DNA from 2 places in the Colwellia sp. BRX8-9 genome. Region 2 is predicted to be linked to the other one. Evidence: predicted binding sites of a transcription regulator. Region 2 holds the regulator's gene; the other holds the start of a gene.
The links. The regulator MetJ, encoded in region 2, represses methionine synthesis genes. The targets are predictions, from matches to a motif close to TAGACGTCTAGACGTCTA.
Positions count from the first base shown of each region.

Region 1 (11,913 bases), on a different contig from region 2:
AGTCGACAATTCAGTTAAGAATAAGCAAGAGGCTAAATCAAGTAAAATTACGATTAAAAAGTGTTCGACAGTTAATGATTGAGAGCTGAAAAATCCTAATTATAAGATTAAATAAATAAAACAATTTGTTAGCAACAAGCGTTATTACCTATGATTATTAAAAGTTATTTTTATATAAAAAATTATTTTAATGTTGTGGAATACCTAAGCGACTTGAGCGTAACAGTGGTTCTAACATGCCTTCAAGACCATTGAGTTTTATTTCGTAAATTAATTCAAGTTGCTGTCCTAGCTTACCTTCAGGAAAACCTTTTGATTTAAACCACACTAAGTAAGGCTCTGGCAATTTTAGTAAGGGTCTACCTGCATATTTTCCAAAAGGCATTATTTGATTTACAGCATCGAGCAAAGCTTGTTGATCTGAAAACATAGTTTCTCTACTTATTAAATTTTCTTGTCGGGATAATAACTCAAAACCTTTTAACATCATAAAAGTGTCACAAGGTCTATTTATAATCATCCTAAGTTTATCGACTAACTTCAAACAGGGAACGAACATGTCTATAATAAGAAAACGCAGTGCGGCGCACAAAGCTTATATTCCTTCAAATGCGCGAGATAACCAATATATTTTAGCTGAGTTTGCCATTACCGATGAATTAATAGAGTTAATTTCTCCAAATATTTCAACGCATAGCACTCAACCTTACTATGATTTTTATCAAAGTTTATCACAATTATTATTTACGCTAAGTAATGACTATGCGATACAAAGTAGCTTATTTATTGCTAACGATAAATTAGTTCGCGTTCGCTACAGTCAAGAAATGCACCAATGGCAAACCAGCCAGCAAATTTTATTTTATTACGATCCTCAAAGTCATCAATTACAAAATTCTTTTTTTGATGCCAGTATTCGCGCAAAAAAGATCACCCTGCTGTTTTTAGCCTCTGGCGACGACATTCGTTTTAATGCCGCGGCATTTCATCAAAAAGTGACTCGGTTACTGCATAGTTTTATCGAGCAAACAAAATTACCTAACCAAGCGATACGTTTACGTGATCATCAACATCTTACTTATGATTTATTTGCTAAAAATAAAGGCTGCTTAGGCACACAAGCACATAAATTACGGCCGATTGATGAACGCTATAAATCACAAAACGTTGTTATAACACCGAACGCATCGGCAATAAGTTATGCGGTAATTAATCTAACGATTGATAACCGTTTATTGGGTTTAGTCGACATTGATGCCAATTCTAAAGATCCATACAATCCGCTTTATACTTATTTAACTGATACTTTTTCACTGGTGGCTAAGCGCTTTAATTTAAATAATGGGGCGTTAATCGCTAATGGTTTAGTCCCCATTGTCCGACATAGTTTGCATGAAATAATTTCTAAGATGGGTGAGTTACAAATGTTAGGTTATAACCCTAAACAGAGTCCCTGTGGCTTGGTGAGTAAATGGAAAGCCGATGAGTTAGTTGATAACGTACAACTTATCTTTGTGGCTACCGCAGAAGATTCCCAGCACAGCGGCTATGGCAAGTTTATTAACCAAATAGAACAGGCAATGCGTTTATTAGCGACCGAACTCGAAATCCCCATTAATAAAGATGAATTAACGTTAAGGTTTCACCAGCATATTGCTTATAATATTGAAAACTAAGGTTAATCAACTTCGCCATTAACCGTTGGTTTTTTCTGTAGCTTGCGTTGTAGGGTTCTGCGGTGCATTGAAAGCTGACGAGCCGTTGCTGAAACATTACCATTATTAAATTTTAAGACTTGTTGAATATACTCCCATTCAACCTGCTCGGTTGACAACGTTGGCTCATTTATAATGTTTGTTGCTGAATTTGCAGCCAATGTTGATTTTTTTAGCGACGAACTGTTAGCGTTTTTAGCCAAAGCCGATAATAAAGTCTGTGTATCGACCGGCTTGGTTAAGTAATCATCTGCGCCAAGCTTTATTGCGTCAACTGCAGTAGCGATACTGGCAAAACCAGTTAATAAAATAATACGACTCTTTGGCAATAGCTTCCTCATCGGATTAATCAAATTTAAGCCACTTTCATGATGGAGTTTCATATCGAGTAATATGAATTCTGGCAATTGACGATGACAGGTTAATAATGCATCGTTAATATTATCGGCCAACCAACAGCTGTAGCCATGTTTTTCCATACGCCTTTTAAGCGTATTAGCAAAGGTACTGTCATCTTCAACAATTAATAATTTCATTCACTTTTTTCCTGCATATCATTAACCACTAACGGTAACTTCAACGTTACTAATGCACCACCCGCAACGTGATTGGTTAAGGTAAGTGTCACACCTAATCGCTCTAAACTTGCATGACTCAAAAATACCGCCATACCTAATCCTTGCTTGCTGTTTACGGGTTTAACGCCTAACTCACTTAGTGTTAATTGGGTAAAACCACAACCAAAATCACGAATACTGAGTTGCCAATTTTTTTCATCAAACAAGCTAGATAACTCAATTTTATCACTACCGCTGGCTTTAGTGGCTCGAATCGCATTATTAACTAAATTTAAAATCGCTGGCAATAATGAAGCATCAGCCAATACTTTAGCGTTTTCACTGAGTATTGATTGGTGCGTCTCAGACAAAAAGTTCACCCTAACATCAGGATAATTTAAGTTAATATGATCACGCATTTCTTGCACAATATCAGCACAAAGTACCTCTTTTGACTTTTGCTCTTTAATCTCGAAAACCATTTTACGAAACTCAGCTAAACTTCTGCTACAACGTAATAACTGTCCTTGTAGGTCAACAATCGCAGGGTGCTCAGGTAGCTCTTCACTGAGTTCATCGACAAGCAGCTGTACAGTTGCTATCGGAGTAGCGAGCTGATGAGTTATTTGCGCAGAAGCGACCCCTAATGACATAATTTTTTCTTGCTTTAATTGCTCTTCCCGAAAAGCAGCTATCGCCTGTTCTTTTTGAGAAATTCTTCGTGCCATTTGGCCAACAACGGTTGCAACAACAATGCTAGAAAAAAGAAAATTGATCCACATACCAATAAAGTGGCTTTGCATATTGCCATGCATTACTGACATGGGTAATAACCACAATAAAACACTGTATGAAGCAATCGCTAATAGTGCCACACTTCCAAGTAACAGCGGTGTTAACGTCACAGCAGCAATAGCAATAGGAATAAGTAATAACGAGACAAAAGCATTAGTTGCTCCGCCGCTAAAATACAAAATAAGTGAGAGAAATAAGATATCAGCGCAAATCTGCCCAAGTAAGGCGAGCTTATCGGCTTCTTTCCCAGATTTATAATATAAATAGCTGACTAACGTAAATAAAGCTTCAATTGAAATAACAATAATGAGCGGTAACCAAGGCAGCTGATAGTTTAAAACGCCATTAACAAAAAGTATTAATATCAGCTGAATAATAATTGCCGCACTGCGCAATAAAAGAACGGTGCGAACTTGGTTAAACTTTCTAAAAAATAAAGACATAATATTTTTATATTGGTTAATCGTATTTGTTGATGTTACGCTAATTTTTATAATTTTAACTGATCAAAAACAGTTTATTTTAAATTTCAGATAAAAACATATAGACATCTAAACGTCTATTGTTATACAGTTATTTTAATCAAATTTATTAAGGTTTATTTTAATGTCATCACATGAAGAAAAAATCACCCTGGCAGGCGGTTGCTTTTGGTGTATTGAAGGTGCATACAACCAATTAATCGGCATTAAGTCTGCCGTATCAGGTTATATGGGCGGTAGCGCCGCGCTAGCAACTTATGAAGACGTTTGCTCGGGTCAAACCGGTCATGCAGAAGTCGTGCAGTTAACTTTTGATAGCGCAGCGATCACTTCTCGTGAAATATTAGAAGTGTTTTTCACGCTACACGATGCCAGCCAATTAAATCGTCAAGGTAACGATATAGGAACCCAGTATCGCTCAGGGATTTTTTATCACAACAAAGAACAACAGCAAATTGCTGAAGATATTATTAAAGAAGTCGACGCCAGCAATATGTATAGCTCAGCGGTTGTGACCGAAGTAACTCAAGCGTCAGAGTTCTTTTCTGGTGAAGATGTTCATCAAGACTATTTCAATAATAATCCTGGTAATCCTTACTGTCAGGCGATTGTTTCGCCTAAGCTCGCAAAATTTAGAAAAACGTTCGTGGGTAAATTAAAACCATCATAAACTTAAAGCCATATTGTCAGCTTGAGAATAAAATCTCACCTTCCACAAAGTGCGTAACACTGAAGTAATCAGTGTCACGCATCTACTGCCAGTACTGATTTAATACATCAAGGTATACAGTTTTCTGCGAAATTTATTGGCTAATGGATCGCCATCAGGTAAAGCCTTTAACACATCAAGATAAAGATCTTTGCTGGCAGCATCACTACTGTCTTTTTGCATTAAACGAAACAGTAACGTCAACGCTTCTTCATGTCGATTGACTTGGCTGTATTGCGCAACAAGTTGATGTTGTAAAGCAATGTTGTCAACGTCGTCCACTAACTGTGCTTCTAGTGCTTTAATTTCTGGTGAGTCTGCGGCTTGACTGGCAAGCTCAAGTTTAGCGATAAGCGCTTGATAGTGACTGTCTTGGTCAACCATTAAAATAGTGGTTAATAAAGATTCGGCTTCGCTTATTTTACCCGTTTGTAAATAAACATCTGCCATCATTAATTTAATATCGGCACGTTCACTATTAAGTTGATAAGCACTATTAATGACCGTGAAGGCATCATTAATATTATTATCAGCTAATAACTTTTGCGCCTGAATGAGTAATAAGTCTTCTTCTTTAGGTAAATGATTCGCTAAAAATTCTTTTATATTGTCGTCATCTTGTGGCCCAGTTAAACCATCAAGTGGTTGACCATCTTTCACTAAAATCGCCGTAGGTAAACCTTGAATACCAAATTGTTGGGCAATTTGTTGCTGAGTTTGACAATCAACCGTGGCGTATAATATATACTGCTCAAAACCCTGCAAGCCGATGGCTAGCTTATCTTTTAGCTCCAAACTTTCAGGGACCTGTGCCGCCCAAAAGTCAACTAAGACTAACTTCGATTTTGATTCTTCTAAAATAATTTGTTGAAAATTTTCTAGGGTAATTTCAATGGCATTTGTAGTCACATTCACTTCCATTTAGTTTATTGATGAGCGTCTATAATCTATATTTTGGGGCAATTATAAAAAGCGCAAGTGCCTTAATACAAAAAGCTGAACGCCTATCAATAAAGGGACGTTCAGCTTTCGTATCATAGAAGTCTAATAATAATTAGACTTCGTTTAATAACTCACGAGCAATAATGATTTTTTGGATCTCGCTGGTGCCTTCATAAATAGTGGTAATACGTACGTCGCGAGCCATGCGCTCAAGCGGGTATTCTTTAATATAGCCGGCACCGCCCATTAGTTGCAAAGCGTCATAACAAGCAGTATTCGCTTTTTCTGCGGCAAATAACTTCGCCATAGAAGCGGCTTTACCAAAGGGTAACCCTTGTTCTTTAGTATAAGCAGCTTGCATTAACAATAAACGGGCTGCCTCTAAATCTGTGTAACGTTCGGCAAGTTTCCATTGTAAACCTTGGAAGTTTGATAATGCTTGGCCAAACTGCTTACGTTCAGTGATAAAAGCACGAGCGTAATCCATGGCGGCTAAACCAATGCCTAGCGCTAATGAACCAATACCAATTCGACCGCCCGCAAGTTCGCCGACCGCAACGCCAAAGCCTTTATTTTCTTTGCCCATCATGGCACTAGCAGGTATCCGACAATTACTAAAGCTCACTTCATTAGTAGGTGATGCTTTTTGCCCCATTTTTTCTTCTGGCTTACTGACCGTAATACCTGGTGTATTTGCTTCCACTAAGAAACATGAAATACCCTTACCTTTTCGAGCGGTCGCGTCCGTTACCGCCCAAACAACAAAGATGTCAGCAAAGCTGGCACTGGTAATATAGAGTTTGCTGCCATTGAGTACGTAGGCATCACCGTCGAGTACCGCAGAGGTCTTCATGCCAGCAGGATCTGAACCGGCGTCATTCTCTGTTAAACAAAAAGCACCGGCTTTATATTCACCACTACATATTTTAGGTAAATACTTTTGCTTTTGCTCTTCATTACCAACCGCTTGAATAACTTCAGCAACCATATTTGTCACTGATGTTGTTACTGCGGTTGCTGCACATGCGCGTGCTATTTCTGTTATCGCTAAGCTAAAAGCAACCGTGCCTGCTTCAACGCCACCATATTCTGCTTTAATATTTAAGCCCATAAAACCCAGTTCAGTTAACTGCGCAAGGTTGTTGAGGAAAAGTGTTTGATCTTGGGTTTCATCAAGTTCGGCCGCTACAGGAGCTAATTCGCTTTCAGCGAATTTTTTTGCCATATCTTGAATCATCATCTGTTCTTCGGTTAATGATAAATTCATTCGTTACTCACTTTTATATATTAAATTTGTATTTATTTGTATTTAGATGCGTATTTAAAAATTAAATCGCATATTTAAATTTATTATTATTATTTTTTTCTAATTAACTAAACGATAGCAGCACCGATTTAGATCAATCAACCCAGCACAAACCAAAGTAATGCGACACCCAGAACTAAGCGATAGATAACAAATGGCATCATACCGACTTTTTCCAATAGAATAAGAAAGTAGTGAATGCAGGCATAAGCACTAAAAAAAGCTAACACACTGCCAATACCAATAGCATTCCAATCAACAGGACCCGTTTCAGTCATTAATTTTAATGTTAAATAACTCCCCGCCATCGCAATGGCAGGAATTGACAATAAGAAAGAAAATCGAGCCGCATTTTCTCGACTTAAGCCAAGCATCAAACCGATAGTCATTGTTATACCTGAACGCGATGTCCCCGGAATTAATGCTACCGCCTGTGCTAAACCAATCAGCATAGCGCCTTTAAATCCTAGCTTTTCAAAATCAATATGCTCAGTCGCTTTTCTTTTACCCGCTTTAATGTCAGCAAAACCCAGTAAAAATCCAAAAATTAAGGTAGTAGCAGCAATAACCAACGCAGTACGTAAATGTGCTTCGATAAAGTCTTTGCCGAGCAAACCAAATATTCCTAATGGGATAGTCGCAAATAATATCCACCAGGCAAGCTTGCCATCAAAACTAGTATTATCACCTTTTATACTGACCACCCAAGCAACAGCCATATTCGCGACATCTTTACGAAAATATAAAACAACCGCGAGTAATGTTCCAACATGCAAAGCAACATCGAGTGCTAAACCTTGGTCTTTCCAGCCTAAAACAGCTGAGGGTAAGATTAAATGTGCTGAACTTGATACGGGTAAAAACTCCGTTAATCCTTGGAGAATAGCTAAAATAAATATCTCTGTAATGGTCATTGCTTATTATATTCCTTATGTATAATTCAATTTTTTAATATCTAACTTTTATAATTGGCTTGACCAAGAAAAGTCTACTGTGGTTATTTGTTGTTGTGTTTTATCGTAAGCTTGCCAAAGCTGTTGGTACGATTTTTTTAAAATGGGGTGTTTAAGATCTGGCGCTACTTCAGCCAATGGCCATAAAACAAAGGCATTTTCTGTGATCTCGGCACGTGGAATTTGTGCTGGAGTGTCCAACACTAGATCGTCAAACAGTAATAAATCTAAATCTAAGGTGCGTGGGCTATATTTTTTAGCATCAATTTCTCGACCGTTGTTAAGCTCAATTTCGCGGAGTGCTTTAGCCACTTGTACTATATTAAGTTCGGTCGTCGCACCGATCACCATATTATAAAATTCAGCACCGTCGAATCCTACGGCTTTACTAGCAAATAAAGATGATAGCGTTAACTCACCAAGCAGCGCTTCAAGGGCAGTCAATCCTGTCTGTAAATAGTGCTGACGGTCTACATTACTGCCAAGCGAAATATATAAACGCGCCATTACCCATGATTACTGTTATTTGATTGGCTACCACGTTCAATTTCAACGCCAACTGTGATGGCATTATGCACCGCATTAGGCTTGGCTACTTTTAATTTAAGCCAAGGGATCTGATAAGTTTCGATTAAGAATTTAGCCAAACGCTCTGCTAATGTTTCAATTAAATCTACGGGGTTTTTATTAGCAAATTCGGCTATTTTTACTGATATTTCGGCATAATCGAGTGTTTTAGCTAGCTCATCATTTTCGGCCGGTTTGGCGGTATCCCACCCCATAACTAAATCAATCACTAAGGTTTGTTTGATTTCTTTTTCCCAATCGAAAAAACCTATGGTGGTTTGAATACTCAAGCCTTCAATATAAACTTTATCCATTAACGTACACTCATCTTTAATAAAACAACTAAAAATATAGGTCGATTTTACCTGTGCAAAGTTATAAAAACTAGTGGTTGACGGATCAATTCATTTTTTTTATTAATAGACGATAGAAAAACTTATTTCCATTGACATTATGAAAGGCTAGAATATCTAAAATTGTTGAAAACTTGTTATAATTAACCATCATTTTAACAATGAATTGAGAGGTTTTTGTATTAGCGCTCTATTAGTAACACTGATAATAATGCTTGCTGCCTATTTGGTCGGTTCGATTTCTAGTGCTATTTTATTGTGTAAGCTATTAAAACTTCCAGATCCTCGCACTACCGGCTCAAACAATCCTGGCGCCACCAATGTTTTGCGTATCAGTAACAAATTCATCGCTGCACTGGTGCTGGTCTTTGATATCCTCAAAGGCACTATTCCGGTGTGGGGCGCTTATTTCCTTGATTTAGACCCCCTTAATTTAGGGTTAATAGCACTGGCTGCTTGTTTAGGCCATATGTACCCTATATTTTTTAACTTTAGAGGCGGAAAAGGCGTTGCAACCGCACTGGGTGTATTATTACCGATAGGTTTAGATCTTGGGGGTTTATTGATACTGACCTGGGTAAGTGTTATTTATTTTAGCCGATATTCAAGCTTAGCCGCTATTATTACGGTATCGCTTGCGCCTTTTTATATTTGGCTATTAAAACCTCTATATATGTACCCAGTGATGATGCTTTCGGTATTAATTATTTTTCGCCACAAGGACAACATTTGGCGATTAATGAAAGGAGATGAAGGTAAAATATCCTTTACTAAGGCCAAATGAAGTCATTAATGTGCCAACTTTACCGCTAGTTATACCGCTGGTAAAGTATCTAACGGCCAACGTGGTGTCGCTTTAAACGATAAATCTGCATCTGTTCCTGCTTTTAAACGTTGCAAGCCCGCATAAGCTATCATCGCGCCATTATCAGTACAAAACTCAGGACGTGGATAAAAAACTTCTCCACCGAGCTTTTTAGTGATTTCCGCTAATTTTTCTCGAAGCGATGTGTTGGCGCTAACGCCACCAGCAATCACTAAACGTTTTAACTCACACTGCTGCAAAGCACGGCGACATTTTATTGCTAAGGTATCAACAACCGCTTCTTGAAATGCATAAGCGACATCGGCATGAGTTTGTTCATCCATACCTTCATTGCCTTGTGCTTTTTGTAACGCTATTTCTTTGCGAATAACGGTACCCGCAGCGGTTTTTAAACCACTAAAGCTAAAATCTAAACCTGGACGATCTGTCATTGGACGCGGCAATTTATAACGCCCTTTTGTGCCTTTTTCAGCCATCTTCGATAAAGCAGGCCCGCCGGGGTAATCAAGCCCAAGTAACTTAGCTGTTTTATCAAACGCTTCACCCGCAGCATCGTCAACTGATTCACCGAGTAATTCATATCGACCAATGCCGTCAACACGCACTAGCATAGTATGTCCACCCGAAACGAGCAGGGCAACAAAAGGAAACTCTGGCACGTTTTCTTCTAACATAGGCGCGAGTAAATGCCCTTCCATATGATGAACAGGCACAGCAGGAAGTCCCCAGCCGTAAGCTAAACTTCTGCCAATTGAACAGCCTACTAATAATGCACCCACTAAACCAGGCCCTGCAGTATAAGCAACGCCGTCTAGATCAGCAGGGGTTAAGTTAGCTTCTTTTAACACTTCTTTAATTAAAGGTATTGTTTTACGGACATGGTCTCGTGACGCTAATTCAGGAACGACTCCGCCGTAGTCAGCATGAACAGCTATTTGACTATATAAACGATGGGCTACAATACCTTTAGGTAAATCACCTTCTCCGTCATCATAAATAGCAATACCCGTTTCATCACAAGATGTTTCTATACCTAAAATTCGCATAATACCCTTAACCTAAAAGCCTAAATAATGTTTATTTCATTTTATTGAGCGATTTTAACGCCAAATACGTTAGCTATTATACCCATTTGATCAAGGTTGTGATCTACTTTTTTATCAGAAAAATAGATAATGATCAGCGACAACGTTTAATAAATTATTATTCGTTTTCCCCCCGTGAAAGTCAGTGGATATATAATAAAATTAGTATTAAATCAGTTAATTTTAATTTTAGAAAATATTACACTTTACTTTAACTAGTGCTTAGCTTTAGAATACGTCACCCAATTTTGATAGAGTGGGTGTTTGCGAAGCAATAATGCTTAAGCGATACACCAATCATATAGATACATACTAAGGTTATACATGCCAGTAATTAAAGTTAGAGAAAACGAACCATTTGACGTTGCATTACGTCGTTTTAAACGTTCATGTGAAAAAGCAGGGATCCTTTCAGAAGTTCGCCGTCGCGAATCTTACGAAAAGCCTACTTGGGAACGTAAACGTAAGAAAGCTGCCGCTGTTAAGCGTGCTGCTAAAAAAGTTTCTCGTGAAAACGCTCGCCGCGTTCGCATGTACTAAGATACCTTAGTAGTATTTAAGACTATCGAGTAAAATAAATGAGTTTAATAGACCAACTCAGAGATGAAATGAAAGTTGCGATGCGTGCTAAAGACAAATGTCGTCTTGGTGTTATTCGTATGGCCATTTCATCAATTAAGCAAGCCGAAATCGATCATAACCTTGAACCAACTGATGAGAACATCATTGTGATTTTAACCAAAATGGTTAAACAACGCAGAGAGTCCATCAAAATGTTTACTGACGGTGGTCGTGATGAGTTAGCTGCTAAAGAAGCTGAAGAAGTAACCGCGTTAGGATTTTTTCTTCCGCAGCCACTTTCAAGTGAAGAAATTAGTCAGTTAATTACCAAAACTATTGCTGATACCGGTGCTGCTTCAATGGCTGACATGGGTAAAGTAATGGCGGTATTAAAACCATTAATGCAAGGCAAAGCAGACTTAGGCGCAGTAAGTGGCCAAGTTCGTAATACCTTAAATGCATAACGGATTTTACTAAAGCTTACTGTTTTCGTTTTATTAAAATGTACATTTTAAAGCCGTGAAATTTATTTTCACGGCTTTATTGTTTTATATAATACCTATTTATCGTTTCACTTGGGTGAGAAGTTAAAAAACACCTATCCAGTACAGGTCAATTAGGTTTAAAATAACCTTCGCACAAACAACCAAAGAAAATGTAGACATGACTGGTATGATCCCTCGACAATTTATTGATGATTTATTAGCGCGCGCTGATATTGTTGAATTAATTGACTCTCGAGTGCCGCTAAAAAAAGCCGGCAAAAATTATCAAGCTTGTTGCCCATTCCATACCGAAAAGTCTCCCTCGTTCAGTGTTAGCCAAGATAAGCAATTCTATCATTGCTTTGGTTGTGGAGAACACGGTAATGCTATTTCCTTTTTGATGGAATTTGACCGTTTAGAGTTCCCTGATGCGATTGAAGAACTTGCCTCACATTATAATATGGAGGTGCCACGTGAACAGAATAACCAGAGCCCTGCGCAACTAAAGCAGCAACAACAAGTTCATAAACAAAAACAAGATGATTACGAACTGATGGAAAAAATCAGTCGTTTTTAT
Region 1 is NZ_JACGVN010000002.1:217,339-229,251, reverse strand. It holds gene H4J70_RS02770 (DUF3820 family protein) at 188-430, opposite strand; gene H4J70_RS02765 (DUF3083 family protein) at 558-1,676, shown strand; gene H4J70_RS02760 (response regulator transcription factor) at 1,679-2,251, opposite strand; gene H4J70_RS02755 (HAMP domain-containing sensor histidine kinase) at 2,248-3,510, opposite strand; gene msrA (peptide-methionine (S)-S-oxide reductase MsrA) at 3,674-4,219, shown strand; gene H4J70_RS02745 (tetratricopeptide repeat protein) at 4,319-5,167, opposite strand; gene H4J70_RS02740 (acyl-CoA dehydrogenase family protein) at 5,313-6,467, opposite strand; gene H4J70_RS02735 (undecaprenyl-diphosphate phosphatase) at 6,605-7,420, opposite strand; gene folK (2-amino-4-hydroxy-6-hydroxymethyldihydropteridine diphosphokinase) at 7,469-7,966, opposite strand; gene folB (dihydroneopterin aldolase) at 7,966-8,340, opposite strand; gene plsY (glycerol-3-phosphate 1-O-acyltransferase PlsY) at 8,561-9,163, shown strand; gene tsaD (tRNA (adenosine(37)-N6)-threonylcarbamoyltransferase complex transferase subunit TsaD) at 9,193-10,251, opposite strand; gene rpsU (30S ribosomal protein S21) at 10,615-10,830, shown strand; gene H4J70_RS02705 (GatB/YqeY domain-containing protein) at 10,869-11,315, shown strand; gene dnaG (DNA primase) at 11,515-11,913, shown strand, end outside.
Region 1: the regulator MetJ is predicted to act here: its motif matches at 3,612-3,629, upstream of msrA (peptide-methionine (S)-S-oxide reductase MsrA).

Region 2 (11,913 bases):
ACTTTAGTACCTAACTCAGGGGTTGTACCATTGATCGTAACTCGACTTTCTTCAATCAACTTGTCAGCAGCTCGGCGCGAGCAGTAACCTGATTCACTGATAAATTTATTCAGTCTTTTTTCTTGATCGCTCACGAGATATTCCAAAGTTATGCAAAGTAATAAAAGCCATTTTACCTGAACTTTAACAGACAGTGAAAAAGCATTATGGTTATTTAGCCTTATTTGACAGTTTTTAATTAATATTTACTGTAAATATCCCTCTTTGATAACAACAACAGGGTAAGTCTACTTACTTAACTTGCTAAGTGTTTTCACTATGGCGTTATAAAAGCAAAGACTTTAACGTTATTTAGCTTTGTTCCACAGCTTTTGATTAATATTAACTGAAAAGAATTCTCCTGGCTGCCAACAGCGAGGAAGTAGATCTAGTTGTTTACGCTCATGGGAATTTGACACTAACAACTCTAATATTTCATGGAGGCGCTCTTTACTGATAGTAGAGAAATTTTTAGCTGTTTCAGTAAAATATAAATTAGCAGATTTTTTAATGACTATCTCTTGTCCATGACTTATGAAGGCTAAGTTGCGTGTTGCCGTTCGGCAAATAGGATAATCAGCATTTGCAGGATAAAGCTGGCTGACGATGGCATATTCATAGCGGTCGTTAATATCTTGCTCATACGGGACATAGGTAACACCATAACCTTGTGGAAAATGGCCAGTAATTTTTGTCAGTGCATTAACCACTGCTTGACAACAAGCTCCCCGCTCCGCGTTTTGATTAAGAACATAATAAACTTTCGGTAATAATTTGTAGTTATAGCTATCTTTTGTCGACAAGATAATAGAACTGTATATTTGTGGTACTTTAAGAAGGTTGCCAATACCCTTCTTTGGGTTGACGGCACTTTTGAGTAAATGCTTAATGAACAATAATTTTTTATGCTCAACGACATTGTGCTCGTCGCGATCTTTTTTTGAATTACCAATATATATACCCGCGCCAATACCATCAATAAGATACTTAACCGTTTCTCGATAATTTATTTGTAAGAGTACTTTTCGCTCTTCAATAGGTAAGGTTCGATGGGGATCTTTTTGATAATCTGCACCACGCAAAATGACTAGCGACTCGGGGTGGTTATTACCGATATCTTGTAATAGCGCCGCCATGACCAGTGGAATTTTTACTTTCTCTACAAAGGCTTGATATGCCTCGGGGTTATCTTGAGCCAACGTTTGATATTGCTCTGCGTTGATATCCCCCAAAGCACTCTTGATATAGGGCTCAACAATATGTTGATCCATGCATAGTCGGTCAAGTAAACGCAAACATAACACGCTTTTATAAAGCGGTTTATGTTGCTCGTTGGTTAAAGCAATTTTTCGCCCCTGGGTGGGACTCACTAATTGTATGGTACCTAAAAGCTGGCTAGATTTACGATTACTGTCTTCAAAGCAATCACCCTCAGACAACTTGATGATCTCTTTACAGAGTTTATAGAGATGTTGATGACGCTCATTGCGTTCAAAGCGTAATTCCTCGTAATAATTGCGTTGTTCACGTTCGAGTCTTACCCGTAAAGTTTTAGCTTTATCCGTGGCTGTTTGCCGACTAACTTTTTCAATATTTTGCTTGAGTTCATCTAACTTATGCTCAATAAAAGATTGTTTTTCATAGTACTCAATCGCACGCTCAAGAACGGAATCATTTAATTGGCTGTGGCCATAAATTCTGCTTAAAAGACTTTTTACTTGGCTGGTAAAATAGCTGTCGCTATAGGTTTTATTTTCCATGTAAATACAACTTGGTGCCTGTGCTAAGTAGCTACTTTTTTTAATTATCTAAATGCTAGTTAATAATGCGATAACAGACAAGTGTTTATTAGTATCGATTGAGAAAAAGCACAACCTACAAGTTGTGCTTTTTCTCATTTAGCGTATTAATGCCTTAGTGTAGTAATAATGATGATAGCTAGATTATGCTAATTTAACTTAGACCTTTGATTTTAACTTGGTGTTTTTTACCGGCCAGTTGCTGGCAAATACTCACTAAGTCTGAATGTAGGCCACCCGCGGTAACATCACGACCCGCGCCTGGTCCACGAATAATAAGCGGGTTATCTTGATACCAATGGCTCTTAATTAAAAAGATATTATCACCCGGAGTTAAAGAGGCAAAGGGATCATTCTTAGCAAGCGTCGCAAGATAAACCTTAGCGCTCAATTGGCCTTGTTCGTTGACACAGAATTTTGCAATATAACGAATACAGGCTTGCTGTTTAGATGCGCTAGTGAGTTGTTCAGCAAAGTAACTGTCCAAGTCTGCTGACTTTGCTAAAAATTCCGTCGTTGATAACCCTTGTAAGGATTCTGGCACTAAATTTTCGCATTCAATATCATCAAGTGATAATTCAAAACCTGCCATACGCGCTAAGATCAGTAATTTTCGTTGCACATCTCGCCCAGACAGATCTTCTCGTGGATCGGGTTCAGTGATCCCTTGAGATAAGGCATCCATTAATAAGGTTGAAAACGGTACACTGGCATCGTAGGTTTCAAATAGCCAAGAAAGCGTGCCTGAAAAAATTCCTGATATTTCCGTTATCTTATCGCCACTTTTCAATAAATCGTTAATGGCAAAGTTAACCGGTAAACCGGCGCCAACAGTAGTACTTCCTAACCATAAGCTTTTATTTTCAGCCGCGGTTAATACTAAGTCATTATAGCGAGCGGTACTGGCAGAAGCCGCCCATTTATTGGCACCAATAACATGAATACCTTCTTTAAAGAACTCACTGTACAAATCACTAAAATGTTCGCTAGGGGTGATATCGACAACAATTAATTCGTCGTAAGGATGGTTCGTTAACCACGACATCAATAAGGCATTATCACAAGGCGTAGCATCTCTTTCATAGAGCGACATTGCTTGATTAACATCGATACCATCGGTATTAAGCAGTGCTTTTTTAGAAGTGACTAAACCGACTAAATGAACGTTCTCTAACACAGAGACTCGATTGAGTTGCGCGGGTAACAAGTCTAAGAATCGTTGACCTATATTACCAAGCCCTGAAACAACAACACCTATGTGTCGAGCGTCTTTAGTCATATCATAATGAACATTATTAAGTAACTCACCGGTACAACTCTGCTGAAGAATGGCGATAATACTATGCTCACTTAACGAGTTCACCACCTGCAGTACATGAGTATGTTTGAGGGCACGTTTAAAACGCGCTTGGATATTACCTTGATTTACCACACTATGACCAACAATCGCTATAATCGACACCGGTGTGAATGATACTTCGGTATCATGACTCGCCAGCCACTGACTCACTAATTTTTGTTGTGTTTGGTGGATAACCATAAAGCCTTGCTGAACATCACTACATATCGCAGAAAACTCATTACTGGCTTGTTCACCAAACGAACCGGCTAAACTGGTCGATTTTACCAGTAACAAATCGTTAAGCGAGGTAACCGACAGTTCCTGTTTAGCAATTTGACCAAATTTTCCTATCTCTGTACCAGAAATTTCAGGATCAAAGCTACTTGCTACATGAAGGTGTGTGCTGTGGTTAGTGAGCGGCTGTAAGGTTTTTGCATGCAGAACCGGGTTACCTAAGCGGCCCAATTCTTTCGCGACACCATTAGGTAAGCGATGTAATTTACGGGCAAGTGGTACAATACGAGGATCGGCACTATAAATGCCATCAACGTCAGTCCATAGGGTAACATTCAGCGCGCCCGACAGTGAGGCAATAATTGTTGCTGAATAGTCACTACCATTACGACCTAAAGTACAGGTTTCACCTTGAGAATTTTTAGTGATATAGCCAGTAATAACCGCCAACTTTCCTTTTTGTAAGTTCTGCTGAAAATTTTGACTACTTTGCTGATTGTCGACTGCACAGTCTTTATCATTATTGATAACCAGAAAGTCACGCGCATCAATAGCATAACTTGGACAAACTTTTTCACTTAACACCGCCGATAGTAAACGCGCCGACCACAGCTCACCAAATGCCAACATATCTGCATGGTGTTGGCTTGGCTGATCAGATAACCAAGCCGTTAATTGTGTTATATCATCAGACAAAACCTTGATAAGGTCTGCTGCACTGCTAGGGTTCAATAACTCACCAATTAATGTGCTTTGTGATTTCTGTAGTGTTTCAATAGCCAAAAACAGCTCGTCACTTTTTTCAAGTGCGAGTTTATAAATATTGAATAAGTCATCCGTAGTGTTTCCATTTGCCGAAACAACAACTAAATCATTTAATTGACAGTTTTGACGAATAATATCAACCACACGTTCAATACATTGGGTAGTTGCTAAGCTACTGCCACCAAATTTATGTACATGAATAGCATGCTTCGCCAGTTGATTATTCCCTGATGATAATTGTTCTACTGTATTTGACTGTGTCATTTTCACTCATTAATTCTTCTACTAAAAATAGTCTACAACTTTAAATTTGGCTTGCCGATAAAGCTTGTTCTAAGTCATTAATAATATCACTAACATCTTCAATACCGACAGAAATTCGGATTAAAGATTGAGTAATACCCGCTGCAATTTGTGCTTCAATTTCCATACCTGCATGGGTCATCGTTGATGGATGACTGATTAAACTTTCAACGCCACCTAATGACTGTGCCAAGGTAAAGAGTGATAAGTTGTCAAAGAGTACTTTAACCGCTTCAACACCACCTTTTATTTCGAAACTCATCATAGCGCCAAAATCTTTTTGCTGACGCTTAGCAATTTCGTGTCCCGGGTGATTTTTTAAACCAGGAAAGTATACCGCGTTAATTGCTCGATGATTTTCTAAGTATTTTGCAACAGCATTAGCATTTTCTTGATGCTGTTTCATGCGCAGTGGTAAGGTTTTTAAGCCACGTAATGCCAGATAACTGTCGAAAGGTGAACCCGTAATACCAATACAATTTGCCCACCACGCTAGCTCTTCACCCAGTTCTTTTTCTTTTGTTACTAACACCCCACCCACAACATCACTATGACCATTAATATATTTAGTTGTCGAGTGAAAAACAATATCAGCACCTAATAATAGCGGTTGCTGTAACAAGGGAGAAAGAAACGTATTATCTACTGCCACTAAAGCACCAACAGCATGACTGGCTTGAGTAACCTTTTTTATATCAACCAGCCGTAATAATGGGTTACTAGGTGACTCAATCAAAACTAATCTTGGCTTTTGTTCAAGCGCTTGCGCTAACGCTTGATCATCGTTTTGATCAACAACAAGCACATTAAATAAGCCACGTTTTGCTAGGTGGGTAAACAAGCGATAACTTCCACCATAGCAATCATGTGGAATAACAACCGTATCTTTTGTTGTCAGTAACTGACAAATTAAGTGCACCGCTGACATTCCTGTGCTGGTAACAATGCCTACAGCACCCTGCTCTAAATCAGCGATAGCTTGTGCAAACGTGCTTCGAGTGGGGTTGCCTGTTCTGGAATAATCAAATTGGCGCTTATTGTTGAAGCCTTTTAAAGCATAAGTACTCGATAAATGAATGGCAGGAACAACCGCACCGTGATGTTCATCACTATTAATGCCGGCTCTAACAGCTAATGTTGCTGGTTTTTTGCTTGTCATTTTTTGCTCCAATCGGGCAGTAAAATCAAATAGATGTTTGGACGTCTATAACTCTAAACGCTTTACTTTTGTCGGTCAAGAACTTTAGACTTCTAAACTTCTACACATTCGTTATTGACTCAACGCCAACAACCAGTAAAATCTAACTTATAAAAAGTAATTTAGCTAAACAAAGGTAATTAAATGGCAAAGTGGAATGGCGATTATATAAAACCATACGCCGAACATGGTAAAAAAAGTGAGCAAGTTAAAAAAATCACGGTCTCAATCCCGTTGCGGGTACTGAAAGTGTTAACGGATGAACGTACTCGTCGGCAAGTTAACAACTTACGCCATGCAACTAACAGCGAATTGTTATGTGAAGCTTTTCTGCATGCTTTTACCGGACAGCCTCTTCCTGATGATGGCGATTTAACAAAAGACAATACAGAGATGCTACCTAAAAGTGTGCGCGAAGCCTTAATAGCAAAAGGTATTACCGACTTCAGTCAATTTGAAATTGAAGACGAGTAGCTAAGGGTCTTAATACACTTCCTCAAAAAGACGCTCTGGCGTCTTTTTTTATGCCCATACGGTAAGCATCTACAATAGCCAATAACCAACAAGTTAGTAGTGTATAGGTTAATATACTCATTAAGATAGGGTCAACAATAATGGGATTTTTTGACATCTCTGCGATCAGTGCTTGGCTATTGAGCGCAACGTCACCTGATTTAACTTTATTAATAAGTGGCTGATATTGCCTCATCACTTCTTCAATATACAAATATACTGTCACAGAAAAACTTAAAATAAATAACGTAGCCCGTCGATAAGCGTGACACATTAGTTGGCCAATACCCGGGTAAACAAGTGCTGAGAGTAAAACGGCTTTCGTTGAAGTTTTCATTGTTATTCGTCCTACTCAATATTGTTATGCTTTGCCATCGGTGACATTATCTACAGAGGTGCAAGTATTAATGATTTGTCAGGAATATAGATGACGTACAAGAGGTAACTGCTCCTGCGTTACCCTATTTCTTAATTCCTACTTTCTGCGTCCATGTAGTAACTGCACCATGACCTACTATTTGTCATAAATAAAAAAAGGAGAGTCGAGCTCTCCTTTTACAGCGTTATTAATAAATACTACTGATTATGCCATATAGTTTTCAGGTAATTCTAGGGCTGCCACTCCAGACTCAACCGCCGCTTTAGCAACGGCAAGCGCTACTCGACCACACAAACGTGGATCCATCGGCTTAGGGATAATATACTCCTTACCAAAGGTCAAACTTTTCTCACCACTAGCATCTAACACTTCTTGCGAAACAGGTTCCTTTGCTAATTCACGAATTGCATGAACAGCGGCAATTTTCATCTCATCGTTAATCGTTCTAGCGCGAACATCTAAAGCGCCACGAAAAATAAAAGGAAAACATAACACATTATTGACCTGGTTAGGGTAATCAGAGCGACCCGTAGCAATAATAAGATCATCACGAACAGCAAGCGCTAATGAGGGTTTTATTTCAGGATCTGGGTTTGAACAAGCAAAGATAATTGGATTGGGTGCCATTAATTTTACATGCTCAGCAGAAAGTAGATTGGGTCCAGAAACACCAACAAATACATCTGCGCCATCGATAACATCTTCAAGGGTACGTTTATCAGTATTATTAGCAAACATACGCTTATATTCGTTAAGATCATCACGTCGGGTATGAATGACACCTTTAGTATCAAGCATGTAGATTTTTTCGCGCTGAGCGCCACATTTGATTAATAGTTCCATACAAGCAATCGCTGCTGCGCCTGCGCCAAGACAAATAATGTTGGCATCTTTAATACTTTTACCTTGGATTTCCAAGGCATTGATCATTCCAGCAGCAGTAACAATAGCCGTACCATGTTGGTCATCGTGAAATACCGGTATTTTACAACGTTCAATAAGTGCCTTTTCAATAGCAAAACACTCTGGTGCTTTAATATCTTCTAAGTTAATACCACCAAAACTGTCAGCGATGTTGGCGACCGTATTTATAAATTCTTCAACTGTCTTATGTTTAACTTCGATATCAAATGAATTAATACCTGCAAATCGCTTAAATAATAATGCTTTGCCTTCCATTACCGGCTTAGCCGCCATACCACCTAGATTACCTAACCCTAAAATAGCGGTACCATTGGTAATAACAGCGACGGTATTGCCTTTGCCCGTATATTTGTAAACATCATCGGGATTTGCCGCAATTGCGCGAACCGGTTCAGCAACACCTGGGCTATAGGCGAGTGCTAAATCACGGCTAGTTTCAGCGGCCGTGGTTAATTCAACACTTATTTTTCCAGGTGTTGGGAATTGATGGTAATCAAGTGCTTGTTGGCGAAAGTCAGTCATGATTGATCCTATGCGTTAGGTGAATTTATTGTCTTATATATGCCATTTTTCACGTTTTATTTTGTTTATATACAGCATAGTTTTATAGACTCGTTATCAATCAAGATACACCTTTGTCTGTGATCTTTAAAAAGTAACGGGTATATACTATTGTAATCTTACATTTTGTTCCAACGTTATTCTTATATAAAAAAGTGCTAGAAGCTATAACAAACATACCCTTAGCCCTTTTGTATTGCACATCATAAAACTAAATATTCGCTATACAGCTTAATCTATTCACCGTATTTTATGACCACTTTTATAAACTTCTTTGACTTAAAAAATTTAGCCATCGATTTTTCTTTTTTTCAATACACAACAACGAATTTATCGGTGAAGTTATCCAATTAATAATTAATCTTCATCAACGTTGTCACTATCGCTTATAACCTTGATTAATTGCTTTTGAATTTATATTCAATAATGGCCGTTGAAATAATTTATTTTAGGTAAAAAAAAACCACCTCAGGGGTGGTTTTATTCGTCTTATTTTAGAAAAAAATTATTCGCTCTAATTACTCAGCAAACGGGTTTACTAAAATAATGGTTTCATTACGATCTGGACCTGTTGAAATAATATCAACTGGTACACCTGTTAATTCTTCAATACGCTTAATGTAAGCGATCGCATTAGCAGGTAAAGCGTCACGAGAAGTTGCGCCAACTGTAACTTCAGACCAACCTGGCATTTCTTCATAAACAGGTGTAATTCTGTCATAACCTTCAGCAGCTGTAGGCGGTACAGTAATAATTTCGCCAGCTTCAGTGCGGTAACCTGTACATATTTTAAGGGTTTTTAAACCGTCTAAAACATCAAGTTTAGTTAAACAAAATCCTGTTACGCTGTTAACTTGAATGGCACGGTGCATAGCAACCGCGTCAAACCAACCACATCGACGTTCACGTCCAGTAGTCGCGCCAAATTCATGGCCTACAGTACCTAAATGTTCACCGATTTCGTCATCTAATTCTGTAGGGAAAGGACCAGAGCCAACACGTGTTGTGTATGCTTTAGTAATACCTAAAATATAATCTAAATGACGAGGTCCAAAACCACAACCAGTAGCAACGCCACCTGCAGTAGTGTTTGAAGAAGTTACATAAGGATAAGTACCGTGATCAATATCAAGTAAAGTACCTTGAGCACCTTCAAACATAATTGATTCGCCGTTTTTACGGGCTTGATCAAGAATTTCAGCGACATCGGCAACCATTTTAAGAATAACGTCACGAACTGATAAAGCATCAGCAAGCACAGTGTCATAACAAACGGGTGTAACTTTGTAGTAATGCTCTAAAGAGAAATTATGGTAATCAACAATTTCTTTTAATTTAATCGCAAATGACTCAGCACAAACTAAATCGCCAACACGTAAACCACGGCGAGCAACTTTGTCTTCATAAGCTGGACCAATACCACGCCCTGTCGTACCAATAGGCTTATTACCGCGAGCGATTTCTCGCGCAGCATCTAGAGCATTATGATAAGGAAGAATTAACGGACAAGCGTCACTAATAAGTAAACGTTCACGTACAGGAACGCCTTTGGCTTCTAACATTGCGATTTCTGTCATCAAGGCTTTCGGGCATAAAACTACGCCGTTGCCGATTAAACATTTCACATTGTCACGTAATACGCCCGATGGAATTAAATGAAGTACGGTTTTTTCACCGTCTATTACCAAAGTATGACCTGCATTATGGCCTCCTTGATAACGTACGACGTACTTAGCTTTATCTGTGAGTAAATCAACAATCTTACCCTTACCTTCGTCACCCCATTGGGTGCCTAGAACTACGACGTTTTTGCCCATGTTTTCAATTTCGATAAAAAATTAGGCGGGGATTTTATCAAAAATCAAATAGTAGTCCAAGTAATAAATGATGATTTTTAATGCAATTTAAAAATATTCAATTAACTAAAGGGGTTATGAAAAACTTTTATGTCATTCTTTAGTCTAATAACTCAGTAACCATAAAATAAATGTGCCTACGACGAGTAAGCTAATGCCAATATTACGAATAGATAAGCTTGATTGTTGCGCTAACTTTTCCATAGTGTCGCGCCACTTATTTGGAAAAAGTGCAGGAATAAGCCCCTCAATAATCAGTACCAAAGCAAATGCCGTTAATAGTGTCTCTACCATGTTATTACTCCTCAATTGCTTCTATAGGTAACTAGTCGATACGAAAAGTACAGGAATGAGTCCATCAGAAATCAGTACCAAAGCAAATGCCGTTAATAGTGTCTCTACCATGTTATTACTCCTCAATCACCTCTATAGGTAACTAGCAGATACGAAAAAGCCATGACAAGTCATGGCTTTTTTATCAAAAAAGTAGCTTACTTTTTAATTGTAGCGCCTTCTTTTAAGTAGTTAAAGAAATCACTATCGGGTTTAACCACCAAGATATCACTTTTACTACTAAAACTTTTTTCATATGCTTCAAGACTACGGTAAAAACTGAAAAACTCAGGATCTTGTCCATATGAATCAGCATAAACTTTAGCCGCTAACGCATCGCCTTCACCACGCATTTCTTGTGCTTCTTTTTGTGCTGTCGCTAACATAACAGTTACTTTAGAATCTATCGTAGCACGGATAATTTCCGCTTGCTCTTGACCTTTAGAACGATGCTCTTTTGCTACAGCTGTTCGCTCTGCTCGCATACGGTCATAGATAGAAGCACTGACTTCAGCGGGTAAGTTAATCGCTTTAATACGTACATCAATAACTTCAATACCTAAGTCTTCACGACTACTTGAGGCACTTGCTAACGCTTTAGCCATAATGCCGTCACGGTCACCTGAAACAATTTCTTTAATGGTGCGCGTACCAAACTCAGTACGTAAACCATTATTTACTTTTTGTTTCAATAACGCACGAGCATTTTCTACTGAGCCAGAAGTACGTAAGTAGAACGTTGAAAAGTCAACAATACGCCACTTAACAAATGAGTCGACCATTAAATCTTTTTTCTCAGATGTTACAAAGCGATCAGGCGCTTCATCGAGCGTTTGAATACGAGCATCAAGTCTGCGAACGTTGTTAATAAAGGGTATTTTAAAGTGTAAACCCGGTTCATAAACAAGCATTTCACCTGAATTAGCATCACGTTTAATTTTTGTAAACTGAAAAACGATACCACGTTGTCCTTCAAAAACAATGAAAACAGAAGAGACGGTTAATACTGAGAATAATACAATTAGGGCAATAATAAAGTTTTTCATTGCTTAATTTCTCCCTTCGTTAAATCTGTCTGCACGACCTGATAAATCAGGCGCAGTACTTTGGGTATTAATCGATTGCGTCGCTCGCGTTTGGCTCTCAGGTAAAGTACGTTGACCAGAAGACTGATTTTGCATCATTTTATCTAATGGTAAATACATCATGTTATTGCCACCTTCAACATCAACCATAACCTTACTGGTATTGGCATAAACATTTTCCATTGTTGATAAATACATACGCTGGCGAGTAACTTCTGGAGCAGCAAGGTATTCTGGAAGTAATTTATTGAATTTAGCAACTTCACCTTCGGCATCTAATACCGTTTGTTGTTTATAAGCGATGGCCTCTTGTTCCATACGTTTCACTCGGCCACGTGCTCTTGGTTCAATACCACGGGCATAGGCTTCGGCTTCACGTAAAAAACGAACTTCATCTTCTTGTGCTGAAATAGCATCGTCAAAAGCATCTTTGACTTCTTCAGGAGGACGAGCATCTTTAAAGTTGACATCGACAACAATTAAACCAAGATTATACGGGGCAATAATGTCATCTAATTCTTTCCAGACATCTTGACGCACTTTTTCACGGCCACTTGTTAAAATATCATCCATTCTAGAGTC
Region 2 is NZ_JACGVN010000011.1:38,893-50,805, forward strand. It holds gene rluF (23S rRNA pseudouridine(2604) synthase RluF) at 1-134, opposite strand, end outside; gene H4J70_RS10955 (hypothetical protein) at 348-1,799, opposite strand; gene metL (bifunctional aspartate kinase/homoserine dehydrogenase II) at 1,993-4,443, opposite strand; gene metB (cystathionine gamma-synthase) at 4,484-5,641, opposite strand; gene metJ (met regulon transcriptional regulator MetJ) at 5,825-6,154, shown strand; gene H4J70_RS10975 (hypothetical protein) at 6,177-6,530, opposite strand; gene H4J70_RS10980 (malic enzyme-like NAD(P)-binding protein) at 6,777-8,018, opposite strand; gene H4J70_RS10985 (adenylosuccinate synthase) at 8,576-9,874, opposite strand; gene H4J70_RS10990 (DUF2065 domain-containing protein) at 10,019-10,207, opposite strand; gene hflC (protease modulator HflC) at 10,405-11,292, opposite strand; gene hflK (FtsH protease activity modulator HflK) at 11,296-11,913, opposite strand, start outside.